3 regions of the Paenibacillus sp. FSL H8-0260 genome follow, and region 3 is predicted to be linked to each of the others. Evidence: riboswitches for the same ligand, from Rfam matches in the RefSeq annotation. Region 3 holds a riboswitch; each other region holds the start of a gene.
The links. A riboswitch is a leader RNA that binds a small molecule or an ion and turns the genes downstream of it on or off. The one in region 3 is predicted to bind cyclic di-GMP.
Positions count from the first base shown of each region.

Region 1: another riboswitch for cyclic di-GMP. It lies ahead of MHI51_RS10910 (DUF6612 family protein); the one in region 3 lies ahead of MHI51_RS03375 (transglutaminase family protein).
Region 2: another riboswitch for cyclic di-GMP. It lies ahead of MHI51_RS04985 (glycosyl hydrolase); the one in region 3 lies ahead of MHI51_RS03375 (transglutaminase family protein).

Region 1 covers NZ_CP150298.1:2,488,325-2,496,695, reverse strand. Annotated here, with positions in the region: gene rd (rubredoxin) at 1-84, opposite strand, end outside; gene MHI51_RS10935 (NAD(P)/FAD-dependent oxidoreductase) at 113-1,327, opposite strand; gene MHI51_RS10930 (FprA family A-type flavoprotein) at 1,344-2,582, opposite strand; gene MHI51_RS10925 (CapA family protein) at 2,852-3,868, shown strand; gene MHI51_RS10920 (hypothetical protein) at 3,947-4,165, opposite strand; gene MHI51_RS10915 (NADH-dependent flavin oxidoreductase) at 4,180-5,076, opposite strand; gene MHI51_RS10910 (DUF6612 family protein) at 5,189-6,037, opposite strand; cyclic di-GMP riboswitch class I at 6,155-6,246, opposite strand; gene MHI51_RS10905 (RNA polymerase sigma factor) at 6,450-6,968, shown strand; gene MHI51_RS10900 (DUF4179 domain-containing protein) at 6,952-8,371, shown strand, end outside.
Region 2 covers NZ_CP150298.1:1,165,538-1,173,908, forward strand. Annotated here, with positions in the region: gene MHI51_RS04970 (glycosyltransferase) at 1-634, shown strand, start outside; gene MHI51_RS04975 (UDP-glucose/GDP-mannose dehydrogenase family protein) at 639-1,979, shown strand; gene MHI51_RS04980 (sugar phosphate nucleotidyltransferase) at 2,719-4,092, shown strand; cyclic di-GMP riboswitch class I at 4,229-4,308, shown strand; gene MHI51_RS04985 (glycosyl hydrolase) at 4,321-5,871, shown strand; gene MHI51_RS04990 (glycosyl hydrolase) at 6,023-7,543, shown strand; gene MHI51_RS04995 (discoidin domain-containing protein) at 7,595-8,371, shown strand, end outside.
Region 3 covers NZ_CP150298.1:767,920-776,290, forward strand. Annotated here, with positions in the region: gene MHI51_RS03355 (phospholipid carrier-dependent glycosyltransferase) at 1-1,520, shown strand, start outside; gene MHI51_RS03360 (glycosyltransferase family 2 protein) at 1,618-2,598, shown strand; gene MHI51_RS03365 (GtrA family protein) at 2,585-2,992, shown strand; gene MHI51_RS03370 (class D sortase) at 3,095-3,754, shown strand; cyclic di-GMP riboswitch class I at 3,870-3,952, shown strand; cyclic di-GMP riboswitch class I at 4,027-4,107, shown strand; gene MHI51_RS03375 (transglutaminase family protein) at 4,121-4,930, shown strand; rRNA gene MHI51_RS03380 (16S ribosomal RNA) at 5,298-6,855, shown strand; rRNA gene MHI51_RS03385 (23S ribosomal RNA) at 7,118-8,371, shown strand, end outside.

The DNA of each region.
Region 1 (8,371 bases), 1.7 Mb from region 3:
AGTGCCTGCAACAACATCCTCATCGGGATCGCCTAATGCCGGATCATAGATATAACCACAGGGTAGACAAATGTATTTTTTCATCTTTATCATCTCCTAAAAAGTTAATAGTTTAGTTCAACCTGGTTTGTACTTCAGCCATAATCTCCTCGATGCTACTCCCGTTAACATCGATCCCCTCAAGGGAGATGCCAAACTCTACAGCGGTTTTATACCCAAGAGAAGCAGCTGCACCTTGCCAGGATATCGCACCGATCATTGTGTTATCTTTCACATAGATACGCGTATACGCCCCATTGTCATCTCCGCTTACCGCCGTATCGCAATACTGTTCATCCACGTTGCCTATCGAAAATAAAGAGATACCAAAGGCGGTAAACAAGGTAACCGGAACAGCTCTACGATACGCAGTCAGATTGGCAACCATATTACTGCCGGCAATCCGGCCCTGCTCAATCGCTCCGCCCCACAGTCCTTCCACATGCCCGTTAATTTCAGCCACATCTCCGGCTGCATACACATGCGGATCATTTGTTTGCATTTGTTCATTTACGATAATGCCCTGCCGGACTTGAATATTCGAGCCACTTACCAGTTCCGTATTCGGTACAATACCAATAGAGTAGACTACATGGTCACAGGAAAAATGAGATTGGTCGTGCAGCGTAATTCCGGTAACATACTCAGTTCCTGTTATAGACGCTACATCAGCTCGAAGAATAACCTTCACACCTGCTTGTTCAAGGTTCTCTTTAAGGAGCTGTGAGGATTTCTCATCAAGCTGTCTGCCCATCAACCGGTGAAAAGCTTCGATCACCGTTACCTGATATCCAGCTTCATGCAGCGCCCAAGCGGTTTCGATTCCCTGCACTCCCCCACCGATTACGGCTACATGGCTGCCATCCTGCAGGTTTTCTTTCAATCTGTCCGCGTCGTTCATATCCCGGAGGGTATGAACATTGTTCAGGGCGAAGCCCTCAAGGGAGAGTGCACGATTCTTCGCTCCCATACACAATAAAAGCTTATGATAAGAAACACTCTGCCCATCTTCTGTCACAACTATTTGCCGGTCCGGGTGGACAGAACGGATTCGGGTCGAGGTTTTTACGGAGATACGGTTATCGTGGTACCATTTTTCCTTTTTAATCAGCACCTTCTCACTGTGCAGGTCGGTAAACAGCCCTTTGGTCAGCTTAATCCGGTTATAGGGCAGTTGACTTTCCTCCCCGAGGATCGAAATTTCCGATTCTGCGTCTTGATCACGGATGGCTTTGGCGGCATGGACGGCGGCTACTCCTCCGCCAACAATAACGTAATGTTTTGTCATCCTATGTTCCTCCTCCCTAAAATGAACTCAGCAGCAAATCCGAAACAAATTCAGCCGCATTTTTAATTTTTTGAACTTTCTCTGGCTCTTTCGGGGAAAATCTGATTCGTACAGGGAACTCTACATGTGTCATCCCCGTGGTTTTAATAACCTCAGATGTGCTTTGCACCGTCATGTTTGTTCCATTCAGATAATCCTGAATGACTTCAATGGCTTCACCACTCCAGCCGTAGGAGCCAAAGGCTGCAGCAAGTTTACCTGCCAGATTCATATTGTGCAATTCTTTCAGAATGTTCTCCAGGTTCCCAATCATGTCCGCGTATTTAGTGGAGCTGCCAATAAAGACCGCGTCCGCTGACGTTATGCTGTTCAGAATATCAGCGGCACTACTTTTATCTGCATCCCAAATCTCGGTCTCTATATTATTTTCCTGCAAGCATTCCTGTATGATTTTGGCCATCTTCTTGGTACTATTTTTGATGGTGGTATATACGATGGTTGCCTTTTTTCCTTGCGTCGTTTCACGGCTCAATGTGGCGTACATCCCGATATATTTACGTATGTCCTTCCGGATCACAAACCCATGGGAAGGAGCGATCATCCGGATCTCAAGATCCTTAACAGCCTCTAACAGGGTTCTTACATATCTTCTGTGAGGATGAATAATTGCTGCGTAATAGCCCTCGAAATCTTCCGTAATATCAAACCCGGCTTCATCGCTGAATAGATTCTCCACCGCAACATGCGTGCTGAAAATATCACAAGGAAATAAGATTTGATCTTCGATACAATAGGTGATCATCGTTTCTGCGGTATGGAGATACGGTGTTTCTTTAAACAGCAGCGTTTTCCCGCCAATATCCAGCTTATCTCCGTCTTTAACCACCAGGAAGTTCCGGCTATGAAGCTTGTACATTTCCTGCAATTCGGGAACAGCAATCTCGGTGCATACGATCGTGGCATTTGCAGCCTTGGCAGCGAGAGCTGCCAGTCCACCAGAGTGATCAGGCTCTGTATGATTAATTACAATGTAATGGATATCTAGAAGATCAATCATTTCACCCAGACACTCGGCATATTCACGTCCGAATTCCATATCTACGGTATCAATGACAGTTGGCTTACCTGTTTTTAATAAATAAGAATTATAGGTAGTTCCTTTTGCCAGAATCAGGCGGTGAAATGGAACCTGGCGGTTATCAATTTTGCCTATCCAGTAAGTATCCTCGGCGATTTTTTTGAATGGTGTACTCATTTCTTTAACCTCCAATGTTTGATTGACAATGTTTATCAACAACCTTATTTTATTATGGCTGCCAAACAAAAAAGAGGATTTGAATCAAATTATAAAAGTTTGAAAAAAATGAATACCTTAAATTTAGACGATCTAAATAAAGTGATTATGCGTTGAGTCACATTTTAAATAAAAAGCCACACAAATGTTTGCACTTCGCCTTAAAGAAAGAATAACCCCTAACAACTTTATGCCATATCCTAATGAAAATAATAAAAAGGTGGATATCCATGACTGAAATACAAATAGCTGCTGTGGGAGATCTAATGGTCAAACGTTATATTATTTCGGATGCTAAACAGCCTGACGGAACCTATTTGTTCAGCCCCCTGTTTGCAAAAGTAGCTCCTTATCTGAAACAGGCTGATTTGACGATTGGCAATCTCGAAACCACCTTTGCTGGAAGCGGCCCCGAATGCCGGAAAAGCCCCCGATCAGGCGGTCCGATATTCAAATGTCCAGACGAACTGGCCCCTGCACTTAAGGAAGCCGGATTCGACGTATTAGTAACGGCCAACAATCATTGCATGGATTATGGTGCCCCGGGTCTGGTTCGGACGTTACGAGTTCTGGACCGTAATGGAATCGACCACACGGGAACAGCTAAATCATTAGAAGAATCCAAGAGAACGCTTATTAAAAACGTCAAAGGAATTGCGATTGGCATCCTCTCCTACACAGCAGGAACCAACCGAATTCCTGTACCAGTGAGTAAGCCATGGCTGGTTAACCGGATATCTACGCCCAAGATTATTCGGGAGATTCGAGATTTAAAAAAGAAAGTCGATCTAGTCTTGCTTTATCTGCATTTCGGAAGCGAATATCGTTACACTCCAAACAAGAGGCAAAAAGAGCTGGTCAATCTCTTCTTTAAAAATGGCGCCGACATCATACTGGGGTCTCACCCACATGTTCTTCAACCGTTAGCGCTTCGTGGAAAAAAACAATTCGTTATTTACTCATTGGGGAATTTTGTTTCGACTAAACTAATGAATATTCCTTATACACAAAGCGGTATCATTCTTACGCTTAAAATAAAGAAGGATGAAAAAGGACACACGAGTATAACTAACGTAGGTTACATCCCGACTTGTGTAGATCGAAGAATAAAAAGCGGCAGGAAAATTACAGAGATCATCCCCATCCGCGACGCATTAAAGAGAAGCGACACCGACATAAAAACAGAGCGGCGAAATCTCATGAATCGAATGTTGAAACATACGACAACAATCTTAAAGAGGGAATAGAGTCGTTACAGAAAAATAACGTTCCGCGGAATTTACCGCGGAACGTTATAGATTTAGACCTCAAAACTGTGTTTGGGTTTAGCGTAAACGATCAGGCATCATTAATTTAAGGAATTCTAGAATACCATTCTCTACTACGAGTTCTTCTCTATCTTGATCAGCAAGTACTCTTCTGATGATATCTTCTTTACCCTCCAGCACTTTACTTGTCCAATGAGGATCAATGATAAGAGACCGTCCTACTGCTACTAATTCAGCATTTGTCAACGTGTCCTCTGCGTCCTGTTTGGTACGGATATCTCCTACCCCAATTAAAGGTACACGGCCATTGATTTTCTCATGTACATATTGCAGGATTGATTTTTCTTTAAAATCTTCTGATGCAGATAATCCAGCTTTTTATCAGCTAATTTATCAATAAGATAAAAGGTATCGGTGATTTTAATTCCAGGCTCTTCATATTCTTCTGGAGAAAAACGATACCCGACAATAAAATCCTTAACCTTTGAATTGTCAACGACAGCAATAACTGCATCCACTAATTGGTTAATGAAATTAAATCTTTTCTCTAAGCTTCCGCCCCATTGATCTTCACGACGGTTGGAGTGTGGAGAGAAGAATTGTTGGATTAAATATGTGTTTGCTCCATGAATTTCTACCCCGTCAAATCCAGCTTGAATAGCACGTTGAGTCGCTTTTTTAAAATCCTCAATTACACCGAAAATTTCATTTTCTGTTAATGCTCTTGGAATTTCTGCATTCGGACGTTCGGCAGCAATGGCGCTGGAGGAAACGGGTTGTACGCCACGCAATATTTTTGAATCTGTCATTCTTCCTGCATGGAATAGCTGTAAAATAGCTTTTGTTCCATTTCGTTTAATAGTAGATGCTAATCGGCTAAGGCTAGGAATAAATTCATCGGAGGAAACACTAAGTTCACCTTCCCATCCTTTTCCACCCTCTTGTACATTTGCTGCCGCAGTGATGACCGCACCTACTTCGCCCGTTCTTAGCGAATAGTATTTCAATTCATCTTGTGTTACTACACCGTCATAAAAGCTCATTCGTGTGGTCATTGGAGCCATAACCACTCGGTTTTTTAATGTCAGCCCTCTGCGAAAAGTTAATGCTGTGTCTAGTGCTATCATCTTTTTCCCAACTTTCATTAAATTATATTTAGATAAATTATTATATACATGCGCATACATATAAATTACAGCAATGATTTATTCTTGTTAACTAATAAAGAACTGCTGTTGGATACAACAAAAAGCGCTGTTCCGCTGAACAGCGCTTTTCGCTCGTTATGAATCGTCCTTATTATTCTAGTTCGGCCGGTTTTACAATGGCTGCACCTTTATTATTTTTGGAATATTTAGCTTCGATTTTCGTGGTGTATGTATCTTTGGCTCCATCACTTACCAGCACATAACTCAGATCGACTGTCAGCTTTTCCGTTTGCCAGGTCTTAGTATTGACGAATAATTTCCACGTTACGCTTTTGGGTTGAACTGTCTCTCCATCCCAGAGGTTCTCCTGGTCATAGAGTTTGATTATCCCCTTAGCTGCTGTCGGATCGGTTACCGTGAATTGTAAGACTGTTTGTGCGCCAGCAGTGCTGACTTTCATGGATTTTTTATAACTTTTGACCGAATCAAGCATGGAAACAGGATCGTATTGGCCTTTGGAGTAAAAGGCATCCCATTCCGTTTTCTCCAGTCCAAGCCAATATTGTGCATCAGGATCGATTGGCTCCCCGTCATCGTCGTAACCTTCATCTTCAGATTCATCGATCAGTTCACTTCCGTCTACAAGATAGTAAAACTCCTTGTCATTGGCATATAGACTGTACGATGTTTCTAAAAGACTACTAGCGACAGTGCCTGCTGCGGCAAAATTCGGCAGACGGTTGATATCCAGCTTCAGAGTGTTGGTGTTGCTGATACGCACCCCGCCGCTTTGAATATCCTGTTTTTTGGTCACATCCAGATGGAAATTCTTTATTGCTTTGGAGGCTGCCGTTACTTTGCTGATCATCTGATCCGCGGTTACTACTGTTGAGGTAGCTGCTGACACTACTCCTGGATTAGACATCCATCCGATCGTTCCGGACAGCAATAAAGCACCTACTGCCAAACTAGTACCTATTGTTTTGAAAAAACTGTTCATGTACTTCCCCTTTCGGCCCCTTGCGATAATGTAACGCCGTATAGGTCGAAATAATAAAAGAGCTCAAAATAGACTACATATTCTTAGAGCTATCCTTTATGCTTCATAAGACATCCCTATGGCGGCCTGGCGATCATTTCCTTCTGTCGAAAGGCTTTAGACCCATGGCTTTGTGTCATCATCTTTCGATGATTTTACCTTTAACGCGGACATTCAATTAGTTTTAATAGATTACGGACGCATGTCCCACCGCTAATTTTATCATGGTTATAATTACCTGTAAACGACTTATCTTCTATTCGAATTCGCTATGATACTCAGAAGAAATACTACAATCAAAATGAAAAATGAACGATTACATACGCTTATAAGTCTTATTAATGAGAACAGCAAAGACAGGGGGTGCAGCAAAATGAGTGACCGGGAAATTTTCGAGCTCTATAAAGAACAAGTATATTATTTTTGTTACTACTTAATGAAAAATCAGGCAGATGCGGAGGATATTTCCCAAGAGGTATTTGTAAAAGTTATCTTAGCGGATAAGTCGAAGGTAAGAAACTTGAAAGCTTGGATTTTACGAATTGCTTCGAATGAGTGCAACAGTGTGATCAAAAGGCGTAAGACGGGGTGGATGAAAGAAGTACGTAATTATTTACTATCCAGGTCTGAGGAATCAAACCCTGTAGAAAAACGTTTGGATCGACAGGAAACTAAAAAAGAATTACAAGGGTTATACCGTCAGCTTCCTGACAAAATCAGAATGGTAGTAGTCCTTCGTTTTATAAACGAATTGACTGTACCCGAGATCTCTAAAGTTATGAGCATACCCGAAGGAACTGTAAAATCCAGACTGAACAAGGGACTTGAAATACTAAATAGAATGGGTGGAACCCAACTAAAGGAGCTGAATAGTAATGAGTCTGTATATTGAAAAAGATAAACATATTCCCCGACCGGATTATGATTTGATGTGGACTGCCATAGAACAAGAAGCTTATAAACGTCAAAGAAATCTGCATGCCTCCCAGAATACTCCTAGGTCTAATAAAAAGGTTATTCCTATCAGTATTGTCTTCTCTTGCCTCTTACTTGTAGCCATTCCTGTATTCGCTAGTATGACGATTAATTGGGATAAAATTGGTGGTCGAAGTGTGAGCAATGCATTAAATAACGGCATCGGTCAACAGTATAATCTTCAAACTTCCAGTTCAGGAGTAACAATGAATTTGAACGGTGTTGTAACTGATGGAGAAAAAATGAAAATGCTGTTATCACTTGATACTAAATCTGATCTATCCCAATATACTGGATTTGCTACAGAGGAAAACATCATGACTAATGAATCCGGTGCCAAGGCAAAGGTATACGGTTATTTAGAATACGATCCTGAAAGCCAGAAACTCATTGGAGTATATGAGACACCTGATACATTAAAGGATGATAAAAAGGACTACAGGTTTGAAGCACGGAATCTCATTTTTTACCGTGATCAGAATATTCCCTTACAATCTAATCATCAAGCAGGGGATACTATCGATACTGGAGTTAAGCAATATCCAAGCATTCAAATCGAATCCGTTCGACATGTTTCCAATCAAACCATTATCCGTTACAAAGTCGCTGCATCACCATCTGACTTAGGACGGGGTAATCCACATTTGGTAGTTAGTACTGGTGGTCAAAAGAATGAAGCAATTCCAACCATCATGCCTAACGAAGGATCGGATTTATTTATTGAACAGGTTTTCAATATAACTGAATCAGATTGGAAGGAAGCTAGTCTTCATTTTAGTTACATTGAAGAAGCGAAACGATTTTCAGGTACGTGGAAGTTCGATTTTAAAGCAGATGGACAAAAAGCAAGTGAGGCGATTTACACTAAGAAACTGTATAACAGTCCTGAATTTCAAGAAAAGACCGGCATAACCTTAGATCAGCTAGTGGTTACCCCTTTAGATATCCAAATTCTAATAGATGAAAATGATTCGCTTAAAAAAGGAATTGTCCACTATAATACCGCTCAGTTGGTTATAGGTGATCAAACAATCACTGGGGGTTGGAATTTGAAGGGAGATCATTCCGAAGGCTACCAGCATTTATTTCAATTCGAATCTCCGGAATGGTATAACGACTGGTCCGATGTTCCAATGAAACTTATATTAAAGGATGCTGTCATTGAGAAACGTGATACTACTAAGAATTGGATCACTATAAACAAACCTAAAGAAGAAAAGCAGTTCACTTCACTTGATGTCGATGGGTTAAAAATTGAATTCACTTACTATACTGAGGGCGAAAATTTGATTGTCGAATCAACATCCAAATCTTCTGGCT
Region 2 (8,371 bases), 400 kb from region 3:
GAATCAGTTCGTAGCCAATTCTTCAGTAGTGAAGACGAGAATTCAGAATTATTATCACCGGGATGCAGATGTCATATTTCCACCGATTAATACAGCCCGGTTTACAAGCTCTTCTACCATTGGTGACTACTATTTAATTGTCTCCCGGCTTGTTTCCTACAAGCGGATTGATCTGGCAGTAGAGGCTTTCAATCGTAACGGTCTTAAGCTTTATATCGTAGGGGATGGACCGGATCGCAAGCGTCTCGAAGGCATGGCTAAGGATAATGTATCGTTTCTGGGCCGGCTAGAAGATGAACAAGTAACTGGAATGATGGCACAGTGTAGAGCATTTATTTTTCCAGGAGAAGAAGACTTTGGAATTACACCGCTGGAAGCGAACGCTGCAGGAAGACCGGTAATTGCTTATCAAGCAGGTGGGGCACTAGATACTATTATTCCTTATGTAAATGGTGTGTTCTTTCAGCATCAAGAAGTGGAGGATCTACTTAAGGCTATTTATGAGGTAGAGTCCTACGCTTGGGATATCGATCAAATTATGGAGCACGCACGTAAATTCGATGAGCAGGCGTTTATGGTTAAGTTCAAGCAGTATGTTGAGCAGGCGTACGTCAATTTTCTAAAAGGAGGATGATTATATGAAGCTGACAGTAATCGGTACTGGGTATGTGGGTCTTGTATCTGGCGTGTGCTTTGCACTGGGCGGACATCATGTCATCTGTGTGGATAAGGACGAGGAAAAGATTAAAAAGCTGAAACAGATGGAATCGCCCATCTATGAGCCGGGAATCGAGGAACTGATTGAACTTAATCTTCGTGAGGAACGGTTATCTTTTTCTGCAGATCTTCAAGCGTCGGTGCGCCGTTCAGATATTATCATTCTTGCTGTAGGTACGCCATCATTGCCTAACGGTGAAGCAGACTTAACCTACATTGAGGGTGCAGCCGCTGAAATCGCCAAAGCGATGGAAGGGCACAAAATTATAATGACTAAATCTACAGTTCCAGTAGGAACAAATGAAAAAATCTCTCAAATGATCTCTAAGTATACCCAACATTCTTTTGATATCGTGTCTGCACCTGAGTTTTTACGTGAAGGGTCAGCGATTCGCGATACCCTCCATCCTGATAGAATTATCATTGGCCTTGATAATCCAGAGCTGGAACCAACGATGCGCGAGCTTCATAAGGGTTTCACAGAAAATGTATTTGTAACAGATATACGCAGTGCTGAAATGATCAAATATGCTTCGAATGCATTTTTGGCCACGAAGATTTCTTTTATTAATGAGATCGCCAATATTTGTGAAAAAGTGGGAGCTGATGTAACCGAGGTAGCACAAGGAATGGGTATGGACCAAAGAATCGGGTCATCCTTCCTGCAGGCTGGCATCGGTTATGGAGGCTCCTGTTTCCCGAAAGACACTAATGCACTCATTCAAATTGCGGGCAACGTCGATTACGAATTCAAATTATTGAAATCTGTAGTCGAAGTGAACAAGGGACAACGGTTTATGATCATCTCCAAGCTGCATGAATCACTTGGCAGCCTGCGCGGTTCGACAATTGGGATATGGGGGCTTGCTTTTAAGCCTAACACTGATGATGTCCGCGAAGCTCCAGCCAGAGAGATTGTTGAGGCACTGGTGGCTGAAGGGGCAACAGTCAAACTATATGATCCAATCGCAGCTACAAATTTCAGGCAGCAATACGATCATCCGCAGCTTCGCTGGTGCAATCTGCCAGAGGAGGCGGCTGAGGGCAGCGATGCCGTATGCCTCTTGACCGATTGGAGCCTACTGAAGGACATTGATCTGCATCAGCTGGCGAAAAGCATGCGCAATGGGGTGCTGATTGATGGACGCAACGTGTATTCCAAGGAGCAAATCGAGGGTACCGGCCTCGTTTATCATTCTGTCGGTCGCCCGCAGATGGGTGGATTGAGCGGTTATTCTGCTAGTGTAGCTGGAGCGGTTTAATCTAAGTTATATTGATTGAACATGTGTTTTTTCTATTTAGGGATGAGCCGTGACTCCAGAGAATGTTTGGACTTCCAGCCGCTGTTGTCTGCAGATTTCCTGATTTTAACCGCTGATAGCGGTAGAAATCCGCAGACAAAGGCGGACGCTATCGCTCTTACAGTTCCAAAATTCCCCTCCGTCACTCCGTTCCCTTATCTTAAGTTTCTAAGCAATTTATAAAGTTAGGTACTCTGATTATATACCGCAGTAGCATTTGTAGTTGTCATTGTCTCTGTCTCTGTGGTGGCAACTAGTCTTGCTCTTGTAGTTGCAGTTGTTCTTGCAGTTGTTCTTGCAGTTGCAGCTGCCTCCCCCGGAGCAGAAGCAAATCTTTAGAAAAACGTGCTTGCTTCCGGCTGGTACAGCCCGGTACGCACGGATCAAGTATTAAGAAGAAGTTGGTTAGGTTAAGAACGGAAAGGGAATTTGGAATTGTAGAAACGGAGTGTTCGCCCGAAAGATTTCCGTAGGAAAGCTAGCTTCAAAAGCATATGCTATCCTCGGATTTCTACCGCGAGAAGCGGTTCAATAAGGAAATCTGAGGATAACAGCGATCGGAAGTCCAAAATCCCTTGGAGTGGTTTCTACCTAACAAATTTTTTTAGTGCATCCGCTCGAAATAAGGCTAAGTGGAAGCTGACGTTTTGATAACAATTCAAATATGCTCGATTTCCATAATTCAAGGAGGGTTCATTCTATGAAAATGGTACTTCTATCAGGCGGTTCAGGTAAACGGTTATGGCCGTTGTCCAACGACTCACGTTCAAAGCAATTTCTAAAGGTACTTGAAAGCCCTCAAGGTGAACCAGAATCCATGGTACAACGTGTCTGGAGACAGCTGGAGGAAGCAGGGATGGCAGAATCATCTTATCTGGCCACCGGCCGTGGCCAAGTAGAAATGATACAAAGCCAACTGGGAAGTCATGTGCCGATTATCGTTGAACCGGAGCGTCGGGATACTTTTCCGGCTATCGCCTTAACAGCTACCTATCTTTATTCAGTGGCAGGTGTTTCTCCAGCGGAGACGGTAGCAATATTGCCTGTTGACCCTTATGTAGAAGCATCTTTTTTCGATACCATAGCTATGCTTGAGGGGACCATGCTGGAAAGTGGAGCAAATCTGGCTCTTATGGGTGTTGTTCCTGAACATGCCTCAGAGAAATACGGATATATTATTCCTACCACCGAAGAGGCGGGGGAAAATGGTTTTATGAAGGTGAGTCACTTTCAAGAGAAACCTGACCGCATACAAGCAGAACAGCTCATCGAGCAAAATGCCTTGTGGAATTGCGGAGTGTTTGCCTTCCGCTTAGGGTACTTGTTAGATATTTTGCAGCGTAAAGGGTTGCCTTTAGGATATGAAGAATTGCAGAAGCAGTATAAGCTATTGTCTTCCATCAGTTTTGATTATGAAGTGGTGGAGAAAGAAGAACATATTGTGGTGCAGCCGTATGATGGATTCTGGAAGGATCTTGGAACGTGGAATACGCTGACAGAGGAAATGAGCAGCAAGCATGTAGGAAAAGGTTTTGTGACGGCGGATTCTGAGGGGACTTGCTTGATTAATGAGCTGGACATTCCGATTACGGTAATTGGTGCGAAGGATCTGATCATTGCGGCTAGCCCGGATGGGATTCTAGTTACCCATAAAGCTGAGAGCCCACGGATTAAAGAAGTGCTGAAGACCTTTGAACAAAGACCGATGTACGAGGAACGCCGTTGGGGTCATTACAAAGTTATTGATTATGTGAAATATGATGAAGGCAATGAAGTGCTGACCAAACGGATTTTTATATCCGAGGGGAATAATATCAGCTATCAATTACATCGCAAGCGTAGTGAAATTTGGACAATCGTCAGCGGCGAAGCAAGTATTGTGCTGAATGAGAAAAAACATAATGTGAAGGCTGGGGACGTGGTACGTATACCGGAAGGAACGAAGCACGCGATCCTTGCTTTGACGGATGTTGAGTTTATAGAGGTACAGACGGGGTCTGAATTAGTAGAAGAAGATAACATACGTATTACTTTAGACTGGAATGATATAGAACTACAACAATTCATTTCATAGGTCTAACCTATCTATTTAACCAATTCAAAATTTCTTGAAACAGGTAAATTGACTCAATTATCAAAAAAAGTCATAAAAACACTAAATATATCATTAATTGTCGTCGATACTTACGGTAAGAGAGATTATTTCTCTTAAATTGAAAAGGCAAACCTATCGAAAGGTAGGGACGCAAAGCTATAGGGCCTTCGAAAGAGTGGCAGCCTGGCTACCGAAAGGGAGATTATTTTGAAAGCTTACCGTACGTATCGATTGTTTGGTGCATTTCTGTCACTCGTCCTGTTTCTGACTGCACTTCCGCTTGCTGTTGGAATTTCGCCGTCTGTTGTCATAGCTGCTTCAAATTCTGGAACGCCAGTTACCCCAGGTGCCTCACCTGAAGCCGTAAAGCTGCTTAACTATTTTTACTCGATCTCAGGAAAAGGTATTATTGCCGGTCAACATGACTATTTAGAAAGTCCAGATGAAATTAACAATATGCTGAAGGGAACCAGCGGACAATATGCGGCTCTTCACGGTTATGAAATGGGTGCGATCAGTGGTCAGTCCGAAGCAACGATGGCTTGGCAACGTCAAAATGTGGTGAACAGCGCCATCAACTGGAATAAAGCGGGCGGGATCGTAGCTATGACTTTTCATGCTAACCTGCCGGGCACCTCTTATGACTGGGATAATGTGAAAAAAACACTTAGCCAGAGTGAGTTCGATAGTTACGTTACACCGGGTACCAAGCAATATAACAATCTGATCGCTGAGCTTGATAAGGTGGCCGTCTCTTTAAAAAGCTTGCGCGATGCCAACGTTCCGGTGCTTTGGAGACCCTATCATGAAATGAACGGGAACTGGTTCTGGTGGGGGAAGAAAAATAACTTTTCTAAACTATGGAATATTATGTATGACCGTTTTGTTAACGTTCATAAATTAAATAATTTGTTATGGGTATGGAGTCCGAATGCTCCCAATGTTTGGTCAGATCCTTATGCGCTAACTTATCCAGGTGCTGATAAAGTAGATATTCTGGCAGCAGATATATACGAAAATGATTACCAGCAAAAATACTATGACAGCTTATTGAGTCTAGCCGCAGGCAAACCGATTGCGATCGGGGAGAATGGTGAAATGCCTAATCTGGAGAAGCTTCAGCAATCGCAAAATAAATGGACGTATATGATGAGCTGGGGAAAAATGCTTTACGAGAATAACAGTGCAGACACAATCAAAACATTTATGAATAGCAACTATACCCTGACCAGAGATAAATTAAATACTGGTCTGGCACCGACACCTAGCGCCGCACCAGCGCCGGCACCTTCCGAAGAAGAGGGGGAGGCAGCAATTCCTCTCGCGAAGGGGCTTGCAGGAGAGTATTACAACAACATGCAGTTGTCGGGAGCAGCAGCTCTTAACAGAACTGATGCAATAATCGATTTCAATTGGCGGCAAGGCTCGCCGGATGCCGCCCTCGGGATTGATCGGTTCTCCATACGTTGGAGCGGTAAAATCAAGCCATTATATAATGAGCAATATACATTTTACACTACCTCAGATGATGGTATCCGTGTCTGGGTGAATGGGGAATCTGTGATTGATAGTTGGACTAAGCAAAGTGGTACTGAGCGTAAGGGCACTATAACGCTGAAGGCTGGCCAGCTATATGATATCAAGGTGGAGTATTACGAGAATGAAGGCGATGCGAGAGTCCGCTTGATGTGGGAAAGTGCTAGTCAAGCTAAAGAGACAGTTCCAGCAAGTGCACTTTTTCTTCCGGATGTCTCCTGATTGATGAAAATTAAAGGTCGATCCTTAGTGGCTCTGCGTTATTGCAGAGCTACTAAGCTATAGTCCTCATTAGGTCAGAAGACGATTGTCCGATAACAGGTATGTTTTTAACACCTGTGGAGGCAGTACAGCTACCGAAAGGAGGATTTATTTGCGTAAATATTATAAGAAAAACAGATTGTTGTTTACTATGTTACCGGTGTTTATTATTTTTTCCTTGCTGCCTTGGGGAGAGGTTAAAAGTCTTCCGAAGGCTATGAGTGTTTCTTCCTCTCTACCTCCGGCTATACCAAGCAATCCTTCGGCTTCTGAAGAAGCCAAGCAACTGCTGAGTAATTTGGTAAATCTACGTGGCAAAGGGATCTTGTCCGGCCAGCATGATTATCTAGAAAGTCCAGATGAACTGGTTCATAAGCTGAAGAATACTTCGGGACAAAATGCTGTTCTACATGGTTATGAATTAGGGGCGATTAATAATCAATCCGAAGAGACGATCGCAGAACAGCGGCAAGCTGTTATAGACAGTGCAATTGAATGGCATCAAGAGGGTGGCATTGTAGCCATGACCTTCCATCAGAGTTTACCGGGAACCTCTCCAGAGTGGTCCAATGTAAACAGAAGTCTCAGTCAAGAGAAATTTAATGCTTATGTTACACCTGGGACAGCTCAGTATAAGAAGCTAATCTCAGATCTAGACGAGGTTGCTGGATATTTGGGTCAGCTGCGTGATGCCGGAGTTCCGGTCTTATGGCGACCTTACCATGAAATGAATGGTGGTTGGTTTTGGTGGGGGAAAAAGGACAATTTTTCAGAGCTGTGGAGTATTGTCTATGATCGTTTTGTAAACACACACAAGCTAAATAATCTACTGTGGGTGTGGAATCCGAATGCGCCGAATGAATGGTCAGATCCATATGCTGCATATTATCCCGGTGGGGATAAACTCGATGTTCTGGCTGCGGATATCTACAATAACGATTATAAACAGTCCTACTATGAGGATCTGCTCGCATTGGCCGAGGGTAAACCTATCGGAATCGGGGAGAGTGGGCAACTGCCGAACCCGGATGTATTAACTGAGAAACAAAATAAATGGGTCTATATGATGACCTGGGGAAAATTACTGACAGAAAATAATACGCTACAGTCAATTAAAAGCTTTATGAAAGACTCGTTTATAGTATCAAGAGAGGACTATGTTCTCACAACAGGAGGTCCTTCGATAGCACCCGTAACTCCGATAACCCTAACGGGTTTAACTGGAGAATACTATAACAATACTGATTTAGAGGGAGAAGCGGTACTTATCCGCAATGACCGTAAGATTGATTTTAATTGGCATGGCGGGTCTCCTGCCTCAGAGATAAATGAAGATCACTTTTCTGTACGCTGGAAAGGGAAACTCAAACCCAAATTCAGTGAAAAATATACGATTTCGGCATCCTCTGATGATGGAGTCCGTGTCTGGATTGACGGAAAGCTGATCATCGACAATTGGAAAAATCAAAGTGCAACCCTTCATAAAGGAAGTATCCCGCTCACAGCCGGAACGCTTTATGATATCCAAATTGAATATTATGAGAATGAAGGAGATGCCAATCTTCGTTTGCTATGGGAGAGTTCCCGCCAGAAGCAGCAGGTAATTCCACAAGGGGCATTGTTCCTTCCTTAATCTAATGAAATGATAGGGTAAGACATTCCGGAAGAAAGAGAGGACCTATGGATGGGAATAACGAGGAGAATATCTAATAGAAAAAATAAGATATCTGCAAACAAACCATTACTGTTATTACTAAAATTCGCCGCATTAACCGTCTTGTTTCTGTTGTCTGTCTCTGTCTTCGGAACGAATAGGACAAACGATTATAAGGTAGGTGCCAATATACCGAGACTATCTGCAGGAACTGATGCTGCAGCAGAAATACCGGATGGTACTGTGATCTGGAATCTGGGACAACATGATGGCTCAGCAGCTGAATTCGCTGCGAGTGGCACTTCTGGCAGCAAGAAGGAATTTAATGTTACTTCTTCGGTGCTCAAATCATCGGCTCTTCAGAGCTTGCCTGCAGGCTTGAATGGAAAGACCCAGCCGGAATTAACGATCACCTATCAGCTAAATAAGATCCCGGAGAATGGGGTCTTATTTAGCGTAGGTATTCTGGATGCTTATAAATCCGTGCCGCAAATGAGTGTGTTCTCCAATCATCAATTGTCGGGGATCATTCAAATTGCGGGCGTTGCTGGCACAGAAAGCGAATATAACTTTCAAAAGACCTATGAATTATATATTCCCAAGGAGCAATTGAAGATAGGAACGAATGAATTGAAGCTGCAAACGGTTCGCTGTTTATATTGCAGTGACAAAGAAGACGAATATTCCTGGTGGACTTGGGATAATCTCCGTTTAGAATCTCTTAACGCTCCAATTTCTGAGCCTATCCATGGCAGCTATACACTGACGGGAACAGTAGTGAATAATAAACAATTTTATTTCGATGAA
Region 3 (8,371 bases):
GTGAGGATGTCGGGAATGTCTTCATCTGGAAAAGCCAACCCCTGAACGTTACAGCGAGATATGTGAAGTTAACAGTTACCTCTCCAGGGTTCACTTTGAACGAAATGGCCTTTTATGAGCAGGGGGGAGAAAGAATCCCCCTTCCTATTGCCGGTGTGACACCAGATGCTAACGCAGTACCTAAAAGAGGAGCAGCGGCCAATCTTTTTGACGAGCAGGCGCTCATTCCGGAATATTCTAACTTTATGAATAGCACTTATTTTGACGAGATCTATCATGCGCGAACAGCTTATGAATATACACACGGGATAGTGCCTTACGAGAATACGCATCCACCGCTTGGCAAGCTGTTGATTGCCATAGGTATGGAGCTGTTCGGAGTCAATCCATTCGGCTGGCGTATTATCGGAACCTTGTTCGGAGTTGCCATGTTACCTCTTATATATGTAATGGCGCTGCGTTTGTTTAAGAAAAGCAAATACGCCGCCCTCGCGGCAGGATTGTTTGCGCTGGATTTCATGCATTTCACACAGACAAGAATCTCCACGATTGACGTATACGGAGTATTCTTCATTATGTTGATGTTCTATTTTATGCAGCGGTATTACACAATGAATTTCTACAAGCAGCCTTTAAGAAAAACATTAATTCCGTTATTCTGGTCTGGCTTATTCTTCGGAATCGGCGTAGCTTCGAAATGGATTGTGCTCTATGGAGGAGCAGGGCTGGCCATTATGCTGGCTATCTCCCTTTTTGAACGCTACAGAGAATACCAAGCCTCCGGACGCCTGCTGGCAGAGGGGAAGATTAAAGATAAGGAATTGCTGGGCACCTGTCGTGAAGCAGTAGATTCTTTTTGGAAAAAGACTATTATTACGTTGGCTAGTTGTATCGGGTTCTTTGTAATTATTCCAGTAATTATTTATAGCTTATCTTTTGTGCCGGGGTTATCTGCATCAGCAGAGGGCTTCACTATAAAAGGTTTGATTGATTCCCAAAAGAATATGTACAACTACCACAGCCAGCTTGTAGCTACACATCCTTTTGCTTCCTCATGGTGGCAATGGCCGTTTATGAAGAGACCGGTCTGGTTCTTTAGCGGCGGTGAAGGTTTGCCGGAAGGTCAGGTCAGCAGTATAGTGACTATGGGGAATCCTCTTATCTGGTGGACGGGTATTTTTGCGATGCTGGCAACGCTGTGGATTACGCTGAAACGTAAAGATAAGAACCTCTACATGATCTGGATCGCCTTCTTCTCGCAATATGTTCCGTGGATGCTTGTCCCAAGAGAAACATTTATTTACCATTATTTTGCTATGGTACCATTTATGATTCTTGGTATTGTATATATAATGAAGTTGCTGGATAGTAAATTCCCTGAGGCCCGTTACGTACAGTATGTCTATGTAGCCGTTGCTTTGCTGCTCTTTATCGCTTTCTACCCGGTACTGTCAGGGATGCAGGTCAGTGGAGATTACGTGAAAGATATGCTGCGTTGGTTCCCAACTTGGGTTTTCTAGGATTTAATAAAAATCTATAAAATAAGTTTATGAATGCAGCGTTATTATGAAGTGTAGATGGATGTAACGCTCCAAAAAGCTTGTAGGAGGAATAAAGGTGAAAGCCAGATATAGTGTGATTGTACCCATGTTCAATGAGGAGCAAGTAATTAGCCATACTTATGAACGTTTGAAAAAAGTAATGGACGAGTGCGGCGATACTTATGAGCTGGTCTTCGTCAATGACGGCAGTCGTGATCGTTCCGCCCAGATGATTCGGGAGATCTGTGAACGAGACGAGCATGTCAAGCTGATTGACTTCTCGCGTAATTTCGGACATCAGGTAGCGATTACAGCTGGCATGGACTATGCCGAAGGTCAAGCGGTTGTTGTTATTGACGCTGATCTTCAGGATCCTCCGGAGGTCATTTTGCAAATGATCGAGAAGTGGAAAGAGGGCTACGACGTTGTATATGCGAAACGCCTGAAGCGCCACGGAGAAACGATGTTCAAAAAGGTCACCGCGAAGCTTTTTTACCGCCTGCTCAGCAGTATGACAAGTGTGGATATTCCTACGGATACAGGCGATTTCCGTCTTATTGACCGTAAGGTATGTGATGTCCTGCGGGGACTTAAAGAAAAGAACCGCTATGTCAGAGGTTTGGTGAGCTGGGTTGGCTTCAAGCAGACTATGGTGGAATATGAACGGGAAGAACGTTTTGCCGGAGAAACCAAATATCCGCTGAAGAAAATGATTCGTTTTGCGTTAGATGGCATCACCTCTTTTTCACATAAGCCGCTTAAGATTGCTACGTATATTGGATTCTTCCTTTCATTCTCTAGCTTTCTCTATTTATTTTTCGTCTTGTTTCAAAAGATATTTTTTACCTCCTGGACGGTTCCGGGCTGGGCTTCCATTGTAGGCGTTAATCTGCTCTTTAACGGTATCGTTCTGATGCTGTTGGGTGTGATTGGGGAGTATATCGGACGGATTTATGACGAGTCTAAAGATAGACCGCTATATATTGTTAGTGAGACTAAAGGCTACCAGAACGAAGAACAACTGGACCGCCGGAAGGACCACAATGATGTTAGATAAGAACTTGCGCGCTGCATTCATACAGTTCCTCAAATTTAATGCCGTAGGTTTGCTCAATACGCTTATTGATTTTGTGATTTTTACATTGTTGAATTCACTAGGGATGGTATACGCATTGGCGCAGGTGATCTCCTATAGTGCAGGCACGGCGAATAGCTTTATTTTGAATAAAAAAGTAACCTTTCGTGATCGCAACCGGGGGAATAAAGAAGGCTTCGACCGCGTGCAGCTGGTCAAGTTTATCGTGCTGAATCTGGTAGTGCTCGGAATATCACTGCTGCTAATGCATCTGTTGACAGACAAACTAGGCATTCAAGTCTTGATCTCCAAGGTGCTGGTTACCTTTATCACGGTGATCATCAATTTCTTTGGAAGTCGTAAATGGGTATTTTAAACATTAATTTCAGGCAGAAGGAGTTGCTATGCTTAAAGGCAAGTAGCTGTTTCTGCTTGATTTGTATATAACCATAGAAACAATATACGGAGGTGAATAACATTGCGTAAATTCTCCTATCTACTCATACTGGCTGGGATACTTATCATGTTATATCCGACAGCTAACGAGTGGTACAACGACAGGCAGCAGGAGAAGTTATTAGAAACGGCTGAACTAAGCACTGCCGATAGTACTCCCCAGCCAGATCTAAAGAGCAGGTATGCTGAAGTTACTCAGCTGTTAGCAGAGGAATCGGTTCTGGATGCTCAGGCACAGCCCCAACCCCAAGAGACAGAAAAGCCTGAACCGGAGATTGCAGTCGGTGGCAAAGTAATCGCACTAATTGAAATCGATAAGATTGATTTGAAGCTGCCTGTATTAGAAGGGGCTACAAAAGCTAATATGAAACATGCTGCAGCCCATATGAAAGAAACGGCACCCCTTGGAGAGATCGGGAATGCTGCAATCGCGGCGCATCGGGCTAGAACTACGGGTCGTTTGTTTAACAGATTGAATGAGGTTGTTGTGGGGGATGTTATCACGATAAAGACTAGTGATCAGGTGTTTAACTATGAGGTGTATGATATTTCTGTAGTAGATCCGAGTGACGTCTCCGTTCTTGACGGGAATGACAAGGATAAGATTCTTACTCTGATTACATGTGATCCGCTAGTGAATCCAACGCATCGGCTGATTGTTCATGCCAAATTAACAAAATGAGAATAGTGAATGACAAGAACAAATACCGGGAGATATTTATAAAATAATGGGTAATCTAGTAAATTAGGTCTTGTTCACAACTATAAATATGATAGTATTATACTATGAAAGCTAAACACGATAACGGCAAACCTTCCGAAAGGTAGGGACGCAAAGCTAAAGGGCCTTTTCCCAAAAGGATGGCAGCCAGCTACCGAATGAAGAGGCTTTTTTTGTTTGTTTCAAATGGATTCTATCAATTATATCTAGTAAAGCTAGAACAGATAGAACTTATACGATAACGGCAAACCTATCGAAAGGTAGGGACGCAAAGCTAAAGGGCCTTCCCGAAAGGATGGCAGCCAGCTACCGAAAGGAGTTTTATCCGTGAAAAAGGTTTATTTTATGCTGGTGGCGTTGTTCGTCCTAATGACTTCAGTTCCAGTAAGTACAGCTCAAGCTGCAAGTGCAGATGCCAGCTGGTTGATTACATCCAAAGTGGCTCAAGGTGTGATTGGTATTAACTATGATATTCCGAAAGATAAAAGAATCAAACTCATGATCACCAAAGATAACAGCAGTTATACATATAACTTGTATGCTTCTGGACAAGCTGAGGACTTCCCTTTGCAACAAGGAAATGGGACTTATAAGGTTTCTGTTCTGGAGAACACAACCGGCAATAAATACAAAGCATTATATTCCGAAGTAGTAGACGTAACCATGAGTGACTCGAATTCCGTATATTTGGGCTCCGTACAGAATGTGAAATGGAGTTCTTCTGATAAAGCGATTGTCAAAGCTAAACAATTAGTACAAGGCAAAACAACAGACGAAGAGAAAGTTAAAGCGATCTATAACTATGTAGTTGCGAATGTACAATATGATTACTCTCTTGCTAATAGTGTAACTACTGATTATATTCCAAGCATCGATAAGACATTGACTACTAAAAAAGGAATTTGCTATGATTACGCTTCTCTTTTTGCCGCAATGCTGCGGAGTGTAGATGTTCCTGCTAAGTTGGTAATGGGGAATACAAGCTACGTTACGCAATATCATGCCTGGAACGAAGTGTTGCTTAATGGGAAGTGGGTTACCATTGATACTACAGTGGATGCAGGACTTGCAAAGAGTGATAAGAAAACCGATTTAATTAAAGCCTCAAGCAAATATACTGCGGCAAAATACTATTAAGTTCGTCGCTAGAAAGATAACTCTATTAAATAAACAACTAGCTTAATTATTAAGCTAGTTGTTTATTTTTATATTAGGGGTTGCTTTTCTATTAATAGTTGGGGTATTATAGGTAAGCGTTGTTAGACAGCGTACAGGCGATATAGACGAGGCTGATAAAAAGCTTCGAAAAATAAAGCTTGCATTTCTGAAAACAACATGATATATTATAAGAGTTGCTGCTGAGACATTAAACGGCGCCAACGAGAACTTGATCTTTGAAAACTGAACAACGAGTGAGTAGGAAATCACGTAAGTGAAATCCAAAATTAGAGAATTAATTTTCTCGTCAGATGTTTCAAAATGAGCATATCGCTCTTTTCAATACTAATTGGAGAGTTTGATCCTGGCTCAGGACGAACGCTGGCGGCGTGCCTAATACATGCAAGTCGAGCGGAGTTACTTTGAAAGCTTGCTTTCAAAGTAACTTAGCGGCGGACGGGTGAGTAACACGTAGGCAACCTGCCCTTCAGACTGGGATAACTACCGGAAACGGTAGCTAATACCGGATAATTTCTTTTTTCTCCTGAGAGAAGAATGAAAGACGGAGCAATCTGTCACTGAGGGATGGGCCTGCGGCGCATTAGCTAGTTGGTGGGGTAACGGCCCACCAAGGCGACGATGCGTAGCCGACCTGAGAGGGTGAACGGCCACACTGGGACTGAGACACGGCCCAGACTCCTACGGGAGGCAGCAGTAGGGAATCTTCCGCAATGGGCGAAAGCCTGACGGAGCAACGCCGCGTGAGTGATGAAGGTTTTCGGATCGTAAAGCTCTGTTGCCAGGGAAGAACGTCCGGTAGAGTAACTGCTACCGGAGTGACGGTACCTGAGAAGAAAGCCCCGGCTAACTACGTGCCAGCAGCCGCGGTAATACGTAGGGGGCAAGCGTTGTCCGGAATTATTGGGCGTAAAGCGCGCGCAGGCGGCTATTTAAGTCTGGTGTTTAAACCTTGGGCTCAACCTGAGGTCGCACTGGAAACTGGGTGGCTTGAGTACAGAAGAGGAAAGTGGAATTCCACGTGTAGCGGTGAAATGCGTAGATATGTGGAGGAACACCAGTGGCGAAGGCGACTTTCTGGGCTGTAACTGACGCTGAGGCGCGAAAGCGTGGGGAGCAAACAGGATTAGATACCCTGGTAGTCCACGCCGTAAACGATGAGTGCTAGGTGTTAGGGGTTTCGATACCCTTGGTGCCGAAGTTAACACAGTAAGCACTCCGCCTGGGGAGTACGGTCGCAAGACTGAAACTCAAAGGAATTGACGGGGACCCGCACAAGCAGTGGAGTATGTGGTTTAATTCGAAGCAACGCGAAGAACCTTACCAGGTCTTGACATCCCTCTGAATCTGCTAGAGATAGCAGCGGCCTTCGGGACAGAGGAGACAGGTGGTGCATGGTTGTCGTCAGCTCGTGTCGTGAGATGTTGGGTTAAGTCCCGCAACGAGCGCAACCCTTAACTTTAGTTGCCAGCAGGTAATGCTGGGCACTCTAGAGTGACTGCCGGTGACAAACCGGAGGAAGGTGGGGATGACGTCAAATCATCATGCCCCTTATGACCTGGGCTACACACGTACTACAATGGCCGGTACAACGGGAAGCGAAGCCGCGAGGTGGAGCCAATCCCATCAAAGCCGGTCTCAGTTCGGATTGCAGGCTGCAACTCGCCTGCATGAAGTCGGAATTGCTAGTAATCGCGGATCAGCATGCCGCGGTGAATACGTTCCCGGGTCTTGTACACACCGCCCGTCACACCACGAGAGTTTACAACACCCGAAGTCGGTGGGGTAACCCGCAAGGGAGCCAGCCGCCGAAGGTGGGGTAGATGATTGGGGTGAAGTCGTAACAAGGTAGCCGTATCGGAAGGTGCGGCTGGATCACCTCCTTTCTATGGAGAATCGTTCTCTGCAATGAGAACATTCAAATCGGAAGCTAAGCTTCCAAAACTCAGGTTTAGGCCTGTTACTCACTCGTTGCTCAGTTTTGAGAGTTTAAGCTCTCAAGTAAGACTTGATCCTTGAAAACTGGATACCGAAACGAATTTGCGTTTTAGAACATCTTTTAGCAACTTGTGCAAACAAGTAAATGTTATTAGTGAGATGATTCCAAAGAGAATGTCATCGTATGATATTTTCCTGCGGAAGAATCAAGGTTAAGCTAATAAGAGCACACGGAGGATGCCTAGGCGCCAGGAGCCGACGAAGGACGTGGCGAACAACGAAACTGCCTCGGGGAGCTGTAAGCAAGCTTTGATCCGGGGGTGTCCGAATGGGGAAACCCAGCTGTGGTAATTCGCAGTTACTCATACCTGAATACATAGGGTGTGTAGAGGCAGACCAGGGGAACTGAAACATCTAAGTACCCTGAGGAAGAGAAAACAATAGTGATTCCGTCAGTAGCGGCGAGCGAACGCGGAACAGCCTAAACCTAAGAGCTTGCTCTTAGGGGTTGTGGGACGTCTCACATGGAGTTACAAAGGAATATGGTAGGTGAAGAGGTCTGGAAAGGCCCGCGATAGAGGTAAAAGCCCTGTAACCTAAACTGTATTCTCTCCGAGACGGATCCCGAGTAGTGCGGGGCACGTGAAACCCCGTATGAATCCAGCAGGACCATCTGCTAAGGCTAAATACTACCTGGCGACCGATAGTGAAACAGTACCGTGAGGGAAAGGTGAAAAGCACCCCGGAAGGGGAGTGAAATAGAACCTGAAACCGTGTGCTTACAAAAAGTCAGAGCCCTATTAATGGGTGATGGCGTGCCTTTTGTAGAATGAACCGGCGAGTTACGTTTAACATGCAAGGTTAAGCCGAGAAGGTGGAGCCGCAGCGAAAGCGAGTCTGAATAGGGCGAATTAGTATGTGGACGTAGACCCGAAACCGTGTGATCTACCCCTGTCCAGGGTGAAGGTGCGGTAACACGCACTGGAGGCCCGAACCCACGTACGTTGAAAAGTGCGGGGATGAGGTGGGGGTAGCGGAGAAATTCCAATCGAACTCGGAGATAGCTGGTTCTCCCCGAAATAGCTTTAGGGCTAGCCTCGGTATAAGAGTAGTGGAGGTAGAGCACTGATTGGGTGCGGGGTCCGCAAGGATTACCAAGCTCAGTCAAACTCCGAATGCCATATACTTATTGCCGGGAGTCAGACAGTGAGTGCTAAGATCCATTGTCAAAAGGGAAACAGCCCAGACCATCAGCTAAGGTCCCCAAGTGTGTGTTAAGTGGGAAAGGATGTGGAGTTGCACAGACAACCAGGATGTTGGCTTAGAAGCAGCCACCATTGAAAGAGTGCGTAATAGCTCACTGGTCGAGTGACTCTGCGCCGAAAATGTAACGGGGCTAAACACACCACCGAAGCTATGGCTAGATACGTATGTATCTGGGGTAGGGGAGCGTTGTGTAGGGGT